3 regions of the Streptomyces sp. NPDC005803 genome follow, and region 2 is predicted to be linked to each of the others. Evidence: riboswitches for the same ligand, from Rfam matches in the RefSeq annotation. Region 2 holds a riboswitch; each other region holds the start of a gene.
What was found. Region 2 has a riboswitch for S-adenosylmethionine ahead of ABZ454_RS16285 (amino acid ABC transporter permease). Riboswitches for the same ligand answer to the same signal wherever they lie in the genome.
Positions count from the first base shown of each region.

Region 1 (3,268 bases), on a different contig from region 2:
GACGCGACGAGTACCTGGGCAGCGGGCTGGGGGGCGTGCGCGGAGACCATGTTGCGGAATCTAGCCCGATCACGAACCGCCCAAACGTGCGAAGTCAGGCCACGTCACGCGGCGCGGCGGGAAACGTACTCCTCGATCTCCCGCATCGGCGGCCGCTCCTCGGTGTCCACCGGGTACGTGTGCGGGACGAAACCGTGCTCGCCGCGCTCGAACTGGGTCAGCGACGGGCGGACCAGATGCCCCCGGGAGAGGCGGAGTTGGGCGGTCCGGTAGATGGCGGCCGCCATCCGGCCGAGCGCCTGGCCGTCCTGGTGGCGGTGTTTCCTGACGCCGACGTCGACCTGGGCGAGGGCGTCCAGGCCGACCGTGTGCAGGGCGTCGACCAGCAGCCCCAGTTCCACTCCGTAACCGACCGGGAACGGCAGCCGCTCCAGCAGCGAGCGGCGCACGGCGTACTCGCCTCCCAGGGGCTGGACGAAACCGGCCAGCTGGGGCCAGTGCAGATTGAGCAGCGGGCGTGCCACCATTTCGGTGACCCGGCCGCCCTGACCCGTGGTGTCGCCGAACGGGCGGTCGTACATCGCCTTGACGAACTGCACCGAGGGGTCGGTCAGCAGCGGGCCGACGATGCCCGAGACGAAGTCGGCCGAGAAGTCCTTCAGGTCCGCGTCGATGAAGCAGACGATGTCGCCGCCGGTCACCAGCAGTGACCGCCAGAGCACCTCGCCCTTGCCGGGGACGGCCGGGACGCGGGGCAGGATGTCGTCCCGGTGGACCACCCGGGCGCCCGCCCGGCGGGCGACCTGCGCGGTGGCGTCCGTGGAACCGGAATCGATCACCACCAGCTCGTCGACCAGCTGGACCTTCTCCATGAGCTCGCGCCGGATCGTCGTGACGATGTCCCCGACCGTCTCCGCCTCGTTCAGCGCGGGCAGGACGACACTCACGGCCGGTCCGTGCGCGTCCTTCCTGGCCTCCAGCAGCCGCTCCAGCGGACGGTCGGCGGCTGACCAGGAACGCCTGGTCAGCCAGCGTTCGACCTCTTCCAGCACGGTCGATACTCCCTGTATGTGATCCATCTCGCGGTTCGGACGACTATCTCAACCGTCCGATGCTTCGGTTACAGTCTTGAACAACGCAGATGGCCGTCGCATGCCGGGGTCCGTCCGCCGATAAACGCCTGGATCCATGGTCCAGTGCCACAGCGCTCATCCAGAGGGACTGAGGGAACGGCCCGTTGAAGTCCCGGCAACCCTCCCGCCGACCGCGAGGTCCGGTGGGGAAGGTGCCAATTCCGTCTCGTGACGAAATGCGTCGCGAGGAAGATGAGGAGAAAGGGCCTCGCCATCATGGCTGTTGAGACTGTTGCCGCACCCACCGAATCTGCTGTGGACCTCGGACCCGCCGCGGCGCTTTCCTGCCGCGAATGCGGGGAGCGATTCGCACTCGGCCCCATTTTCGCCTGCGCGTCCTGTTTCGGGCCGCTCGAAGTGGCGTACGACCTTCCGAGCGGCTCCCCGGACGAGCTGAAGAAGCGCATCGAGGCCGGACCCGACAACATCTGGCGTTACGCGCCGCTGCTGCCGGTCCCCTCCGACGTCGCGGACAAGCCCAACATCAACCCCGGCTTCACCAAGCTGGTCAAGGCCGACAACCTCGCCCGTGAGCTGGGCGTCACCGGCGGTCTGTACGTCAAGGACGACTCCGGCAACCCGACGCACTCCTTCAAGGACCGCGTCGTCGCGATCGCCGTCGAGGCCGCCCGCGCCTTCGGATTCACCACCCTGTCCTGCTCCTCCACCGGCAACCTGGCCGGCGCCGTGGGCGCCGCCGCCGCCCGTGCCGGTCTGCGCAGTTGCGTGTTCATCCCGCACGACCTGGAGCAGGGCAAGGTCGTCATGGCCGCGGTGTACGGCGGTGAACTGATCGGCATCGAGGGCAACTACGACGACGTCAACCGCTTCTGCTCCGAACTCATCGGCGACCCGCTCGGCGAGGGCTGGGGCTTCGTCAACGTCAACCTGCGCCCGTACTACGGCGAGGGCTCCAAGACCCTCGCCTACGAGATCTGCGAGCAGCTCGGCTGGCGGCTGCCCGACCAGATCGTCATCCCGATCGCGTCCGGCTCGCAGCTCACGAAGATCGACAAGGGCCTCCAGGAGCTGATCAAGCTCGGCCTGGTCGAGGACAAGCCGTACAAGATCTTCGGCGCCCAGGCCGAGGGCTGCTCCCCGGTCTCCGCCGCCTTCAAGGCCGGCCACGACGTCGTCCGGCCGCAGAAGCCGAACACGATCGCCAAGTCCCTCGCGATCGGCAACCCGGCCGACGGCCCGTACGTCCTGGACATCGCCCGCCGCACCGGTGGCGCCGTCGAGGACGTCGACGACGAGCAGATCGTCGACGCGATCAAGCTGCTGGCCCGCACCGAGGGCATCTTCGCCGAGACGGCGGGCGGCGTGACGGTCGGCGTGACGAAGAAGCTGATCGACGCCGGCGTGCTCGACCCGGCGCTCACCACCGTCGTCCTGAACACCGGTGACGGCCTCAAGACGCTGGACGCGGTGGCCGCCACCTCGCAGGCGACCGCCACGATCCGCCCGAGCCTGGACGCCTTCCGCGCCGCAGGCCTCGCCACCGGCTGAGAAGCCTTCGACCACCCGAGACTTCAGGAAGGGCACCCACCATGAGCGTCAAGGTCCGTATCCCCACCATCCTCCGCACCTACACGGGCGGCCAGGCCGAGGTCCCGGCCGAGGGCGCGACCCTCTCCCAGGTCATCGAGTCCCTGGAGAAGGACCACCCGGGGATCGCCGCCCGCGTCCTGGACGACCAGGGCAAGCTGCGCCGCTTCGTCAACGTGTACGTCAACGACGACGACGTGCGCTTCGAGGGCGGCCTGGACGCGGTCACCCCGGACGGCGCCGGCATCTCGATCATCCCGGCCGTCGCCGGCGGCTGCTGAGCCCCGGGCCACGCCGGCCCGACTTCACCGCGTCACCGGAATTGCCCCCTCTGCGAGAGAAGCGGAGGGGGCAATTCTGCATGGTTGAGCGCGGTAGAGTGTGGGAAGCCCCCTCCGCTGCCCGTGCCGCCCGCATATGAGAATGCGCCCGGCCCCGACAAGATGCAGCCAAAGTACCCGAGCTCCTTGCGCCATAAGTCGCCTTTGCCTGGCCCGACTTGCCCTGGAATCTCATGACTTCCTCATATTCGGGCGATCGATGCTGCTCAGAATTCTCGTCCGATTGACCTGTTGCAGAGGGCAGTT
Region 1 covers NZ_JBEXXO010000016.1:45,307-48,574, reverse strand. The annotation lists gene ABZ454_RS22600 (trehalose-6-phosphate synthase) at 1-50, opposite strand, end outside; gene ABZ454_RS22595 (glucosyl-3-phosphoglycerate synthase) at 105-1,052, opposite strand; SAM riboswitch class I at 1,206-1,332, shown strand; gene thrC (threonine synthase) at 1,350-2,642, shown strand; gene ABZ454_RS22585 (MoaD/ThiS family protein) at 2,684-2,962, shown strand.
Region 1: linked by a shared signal. The riboswitch ahead of thrC (threonine synthase) and the one ahead of ABZ454_RS16285 (amino acid ABC transporter permease) in region 2 are both predicted to bind S-adenosylmethionine.

Region 2 (3,268 bases):
CCCACGATGGTGCCGTCCTGACCTGCGCATACGGGTGAGCCCCGCTCCCTCGCCCGACGTCGCTTCCGCCGCGTGTACGTCCGCGCCCGCTCCAGGGGAGATTCATGTCCGTCACACCGTTGGCCGCCCACGCCTCCGACCGACCCGCGCCCGCCTTCCGGGGCCGGATCGGCCAGGACGCGCGCAGCGGCCACTACGCCGTTCCGGGCCGCTACCGCCTCCATCTGTCGACCGCGTGTCCCGATGGCCTGCGCATCGCCGTCACCCACGGCCTGCTCGGCCTGGACACCGTCTGTCCGGCCACCTTCCTGTCGGCCGTCCCCGACTGCCCCGAGGGCGGCCACTCGGCCCTGCAACCGCTGTACGAGGCCAGCGCCCACCGATACGCCGGTCCGGCCGTCGCGCCGGTGCTCAGCGACGACTGGTCCGGACGGATCGTCAGCACGCACGCTCCGGACATCATGCGCGACCTCGCCCGCCGCTTCGGCGGCGACCGACCCTCGCCGTACCCGTGCGGCGCCGAGTCGGAGATCGAGGCCGTCGAGCGGATGTGCGCGGGCATCGAACAGGCCGCGCAGAGCGCCGGATCGGCCGGCGGCGAGCAGGCTGAGCGCGCGGCGGCGCTCGCCATGCTGCTCGAGACGCTGGGCGTGCTGGAGCGATGGCTCGTCGGCCGCACGTACATGATTCGCGACGAAATCACGGCGGCGGACGTCGAGTTGTGGGTCGCCCTGGTCCAACTCGACACCGTGCACCGCAACCACCTGGACGCCTCAGCCGTCCGGCGCATCGCCGACCATCCGACCCTGTGGGCCTACGCCCGCCACCTGGCCGCCCACCCTGCCTTCGGCGGCCACCTCGACCTCGACGGCATCGAGCGCCGTCATCACGCCCGTTGCCATGGACTGGAGGGTGCTGGAGCAGCCGTTCAGATCCTGGACTGGGCGGCACACGCGGCCCGTCAGCCGTTCCACCTGGTGGACCGGCGTTGACATTCGTTCGGGCAATTGTCTTAACTACGGCCCAGAACGGTCATGAGCGTCAGCGACAAGCCCTGGCTAGCTGACCGGCAACCCTCGCAGGCGGTGGGGTGCCCCAGGTGACGACCGGACCGATGATGTTTCGGTAAGCGCGAGGCCCACAGGGCCGGAACAGTGACGGTGACGCCATGCACGCAGCTCCCAGGACGGCCGTATGCCGCCCTCAGGGCTGCGTGCGGCCGTACGCGAACCTCCTCGTCGCCGACCGTGCTGTCGACCTGCTCCGCGTGAACAGCGCACTGTGTACGACACCGGGCCGTGCCCGCTGTCGGGGCTGACACCTCCCCGCAGCCCCCGCACTCCCTGACGCACACCGCCCGAGCGGTGTGCCGTTGTCCTCCCCGTCCCCGGTACCTCGCCGTCGTGTGCGCCCCCGCATGCCGCCGCGCCTCCGGGGTGTACCCACCCAGCCGGAGCCCACCATGAGTGAACCCCCTGGCGCCACCGTCATCCTCCCCGAGGCGCCGACCGCCGACGAACCGACGAAAGCCCCCACTGCCCAGCGAGTTCTGCCGCTACGGCGGCCAGGACGCTGGGTCGCCACCGCGGTCGTCCTGGTCCTGGCGGCCCAGTTCGTGCACGGTCTGGTCTCCAACCCCTTCTACCAGTGGGACCGCTTCGGCTACTGGTTCCTGCGGCCGAACATTCTCGACGGACTCCTCATCACCCTCGAAGTGACCGCCTACAGCGCCTTGTTGGGTCTGGTCGGCGGCATCCTGCTCGCCCTGGCCCGGCTGTCGAAGAGCCCGGTGCTGCGCGCGGTCAGCTGGGCCTACGTCTGGGCGCTGCGTTCCATCCCGCTCATCGTGGTGCTGATCTTTCTCTACAACTTCAGTGCTCTGTACAGGACGTTGAGCGTCGGGGTCCCCTTCGGCCCGGCCTTCTTCTCCTTCGACGAGTCCAGGCTCGCGACCGACATGGTCGTCGCCGTCGTCGGCCTGAGCCTCAACGAGGCGGCCTATGCGGCCGAGGTGGTGCGCGGCGGCATCCTCTCCGTCGATCAGGGCCAGCACGAGGCGGCAGCGGCGCTCGGCCTGCCGAAGGGCTACCAGTTCCGAAAGATCGTGTTTCCGCAGGCGCTGCGCTCGATCATCCCGAACTACGTCAACCAGCTCATCGGCCTGATCAAGGGCACCTCGCTGGTCTTCTACGTCTCCCTGCTGGACCTGTTCGGCTCCGCGCAGACCATGGGCTCCACCTACCCGGGCGACATCGTGCCGCTGCTGCTGGTCGTCACCGTCTGGTACCTGATCCTGACCAGCGTCGTCTCCGTCGTCCAGTTCTACGTCGAGCGGCACTACGCCCGCGGTGCCACCCGCAACCTGCCACCGACTCCGCTGCAGAAGCTCCGCACCGGGCTCACCGGCCTGCGAGCCCGCATCCGCCAGGAGGCCGCCGTATGAGCGCGAAGACACTCGAACCGCTGGCGGACGTCACGCCCGCCGCCGTCGAAGTCCACGACGTGCACAAGTGGTACGGCACCCATCGGGTGCTGGACGGCGTCGACCTGACCGTCCGCCCCGGCGAGGTGACCGTCATCCTCGGCCCCTCCGGCTCCGGCAAGTCCACCCTGCTCCGGGTCATCAACCACCTGGAGAAGCCGGAGATCGGCTACGTCAGCGTCAACGGCGAGCCGATCGGTGTGAAGCGGCAGGGCGACCGGCTCAAGGAGCTGAGCGAGCGGGCCATCCTCACCCAGCGCGGGCGGATCGGCTTCGTCTTCCAGAACTTCAACCTCTTCCCGCACCTGACCGTCCTGGACAACGTGGCCGCGGCTCCGGTCACCACCGGCCGGCTCAGCAGGCCTGAGGCGCGGCAACTCGCCCGCGAACTCCTCGACCGGGTCGGCCTCGCCGACAAGGCCGGCGCCTACCCGCGCCAGCTCTCCGGCGGCCAGCAGCAGCGCGTCGCCATCGCCCGCGCCCTCGCGCTGCGCCCCGGCGTCATCCTCTTCGACGAACCCACCTCCGCCCTCGACCCCGAACTGGTCGGCGAAGTCCTCGCCGTCATCCAGGACCTGGCGACCAGGGGCACCACCCTCGTCATCGTCACCCACGAGATCGGCTTCGCCCGCGAGATCGCCGACCGGGTCGTCTTCATCGACGGCGGCAGGATCATCGAGCAGGGCCCGCCCTCCGAGGTCCTCGACAACCCGCGTCACGAGCGGACCAGAGACTTCCTCAGCAAGGTCCTCTGACCCGCCGCACCCTTCAGACCTCCCCCCACGC
Region 2 covers NZ_JBEXXO010000010.1:74,143-77,410, forward strand. The annotation lists gene ABZ454_RS16280 (glutathione S-transferase C-terminal domain-containing protein) at 105-992, shown strand; SAM riboswitch class IV at 1,031-1,138, shown strand; gene ABZ454_RS16285 (amino acid ABC transporter permease) at 1,463-2,443, shown strand; gene ABZ454_RS16290 (amino acid ABC transporter ATP-binding protein) at 2,440-3,237, shown strand.

Region 3 (3,268 bases), on a different contig from region 2:
GCCCTCGGTGCGGTACTTCCACTGGGCACCCTCGCTGACGAGCTCCTTGACCGCCCCCAGGAAGCGCTCGATGTGCTCGTCCGGCGTGCCGGCGCCGAAGCTGACCCGGATCGCGTTGAGGGACTTCTGGCCCGGCTCCGCCTCGGGCGCGCCGCACTCGCCGACGTCCTGCGGGTCGCTGCCGAGCAGGGTGCGCACGAGCGGGTGGGCGCAGAAGAGTCCGTCACGGACCCCGATGCCGTACTCGGCCGAGAGCGCCGCGGCGAAGTGCGAGCTGTTCCAGCCCTCGACCACGAAGGAGATGACGCCCACCCGCGGGGCGTCGTCGCCGAACAGCGAGAGCACCTTGACCTCGGGGACCTCGGCGAGTCCGGCGCGGACCGCGGCGACGAGCCGCTGTTCCCGGGCGACGAGGCTGTCGAACCCGGCCTCGGTCAGCGCCTTGCAGGCGGAGGCGATGGAGTAGACGCCGATCACGTTCGGCGAGCCGGCCTCGTGACGGGCGGCGGTGGTGTGCCATTCGACGTCCACCCCGCCGTCGGCCCGCCGGGCCACCTGGCGGGAGGCGCCGCCGCCGGCCAGGTAGGGCTCGGCCTCGCGCAGCCAGTCGGAGCGGCCGGCGAGGACGCCCGAGCCGAACGGCGCGTACAGCTTGTGCCCGGAGAAGGCGACCCAGTCGACGTCCAGCGCGGCGATGTCGACGGGGTGGTGCGGGGCGAGCTGGGCGGCGTCCAGCACGATGCGGGCACCGTGGGCGTGGGCGGCGGCGGCGAGCTCCTTGACCGGCCACAGCTCGCCGGTGACGTTGGAGGCGCCGGTGACGCAGACCAGCGCGGGCCCGTAGGGCTCGCGGTCGGCGAGCGCCCGCTCCAGCGTCTGGACGGCCTGGGCCGGGGTGCGCGGGGCGTTCAGGTACGTCACGCGGGCGTCGCGCCAGGGCAGCAGCGAGGCGTGGTGCTCGGTCTCGAAGACGAACACCTGGCAGTCGGCGGGCAGGGCGGCGGCGAGCAGGTTGAGCGAGTCGGTGGTCGAACGGGTGAAGACCACCTGGTCCTCGGCACGGCAGCCGAGGAACTCCGCGACGGTCTCGCGGCTGGACTCGAAGAGGTCCGTGGAGAGCTGCGAGAGGTAGCCGGCACCCCGGTGGACGCTGCCGTAGTACGGCGCGTACGCGGCCACGTCGTCCCACACCCGCTGCAGCGCCGGGGCGCTGGCGGCGTAGTCCAGCGCGGCGTACGTGACCTCACCGCCGGTGACCAGCGGAACCGTTACATCCTTGCCCAGAACCGGCAGGGGGGAACAAATCGACTGGTCGGTGGCAGCAGTGAGGACAGACATGACGAACTCCCGTAACAGGCAGGCGAATTCCGCGTGCCTGCGGATACGCGGCAGCACGGAGGGAAGAAGAGGGTGTGCGGAGAAGGGCCGAAAAGCCCTATCGCATTCGCGTGCTCACAAGAGGCTCCCTGAGGACCAGGACCCCACGGGTGGACATCTCACGATGTCGAGGGGTCCGCGCTTGCCGCAGACCTCGCTGCCTGCGGCCTGGTCTTCACCCGGGGCACCCCGCCACGGACGGAGGGTTGCCGGACAGCGGGCCGGGGCCGTAGTCGCTGTCACTCATGACCTGCGCAGCATCTTGCCATACGTGCGCGAACGCGCAAGGCGCAGTCCATGATCTGGACTGCGCCCCGCCTCGTGTTCCGTGCGCTCCGGGACGGCCGGACGACCGGTCAGGGCCGTACGGCAGCCGCTCAGGCGTTGCTGGCCACGACCCATCTCTCCAGCGCCCGGCCTGCCGCGCCCGAGTCGATGGACTCGGCGGCCTTCGCGATGCCCGCGGTGAGCTGCTCGGCGAGCGTGCCCTCCCCCGGGTCCAGCGCGACGAGCGCCGCCGCCGAGTTGAGCAGGACGGCGTCCCGGACGGGGCCCGTCTCCCCGGCCAGCAGCCGGCGGGCCACATCGGCGTTGTACGAGGCGTCGGCCCCCCGCAGCGCGTCCACCGGCACCAGGTCGAGGCCCACGTCGCGCGGGTCGAAGGCCTCCTCGCGCACCGCCCCGTTCCTCGCGATCCAGACCCGGGAGGTCGCGGTGGTGGTCAGCTCGTCCAGACCGTCGTCGCCCCGGAAGACCAGCGCGGAGTTGCCGCGCTCGGCGAGGACGCCCGCGACGATGGGCGCCATCCGCAGATCGGCGACACCGATCGCCTGCGAACGCACCTTGGCCGGATTGGTGAGCGGACCGAGGATGTTGAACGTGGTCGGCGCGCCGAGCTCCGACCGGGCCTTCGCCGCGTACCTCAGGGCGGGGTGGAACTTCACGGCGAAGCAGAAGGTGATGCCCGCCTCCTCGGCGACCTCGACGACGCGCTGCGGGGACAGTTCCAGGTTGACACCGAGCTTGCCGAGGACGTCGGAGGAGCCGCTGGCCGACGACGAGGCGCGGTTGCCGTGCTTGACGACCTTGGCGCCGGTCCCCGCCACGACGATCGCCGACATGGTGGAGATGTTGACCGTCTTGGCCATGTCGCCGCCGGTGCCCACGATGTCGACCGTGCGGCCGGGGACGTGGATGGTCGTGGCGTGCTCGTACATCGCGCGGACCAGGCCGGAGACCTCCGTGACGGTCTCGCCCTTGGCGCGCAGCGCCACCGCGAACCCGGCGATCTGCACATCGGTCGCCTCGCCGCTCATGATGCGGTCCATCGCCCAGGCGGTGTCGTCCGCGGTCAGGTCCTGGCCGCGCAGCAGGGGGGTCAGCACGCCGGGCCAGGTACGAGCCGCCACGCTGTCGCCGCCGTCCGGGGTCACAACGTTCATGGTCCGCTCCTGGGTCCACAGCCGATAAAGGGATGGGGCCACCCTATCGAGCCTCCGTGGACAGCGAAGAGCCCCGTCCATCGAATGGACGGGGCTCCTGCTGTGGCGATCAGTTCAGGTGATCAGTGGTGGCCGTGGCCGCTGGTGATCTCCTTGTACTCCTCGGCGGTGGGCTTGGCGATCTGGTTGTTCTCGCCGTAGTACGCCTTGCTGAGCCTGGCCCGCAGCTTCTGCACCGGGGACACCTTGCGCTCGACGCCGTTCTCGTCGACCGTCGGGCCGATCTCGACCGGCTTGTACTGCTCGTGCGCGGTGAGCGTGTGCAGCTGCTCCGGCCCGAGCGGCTCGTGGACCTCGACGAACTCACCGTGCGGCAGGCGCTTGATGAGACCGGACTCGCGTCCGTGCAGCACCTTCTCCTTGTCGCGGCGCTGAAGGCCGAGGCAGAT
Region 3 covers NZ_JBEXXO010000004.1:338,657-341,924, forward strand. The annotation lists gene ABZ454_RS08730 (aminotransferase class V-fold PLP-dependent enzyme) at 1-1,338, opposite strand, end outside; SAM riboswitch class IV at 1,511-1,628, opposite strand; gene trpD (anthranilate phosphoribosyltransferase) at 1,755-2,819, opposite strand; gene ABZ454_RS08740 (ubiquinol-cytochrome c reductase cytochrome b subunit) at 2,942-3,268, opposite strand, start outside.
Region 3: linked by a shared signal. The riboswitch ahead of ABZ454_RS08730 (aminotransferase class V-fold PLP-dependent enzyme) and the one ahead of ABZ454_RS16285 (amino acid ABC transporter permease) in region 2 are both predicted to bind S-adenosylmethionine.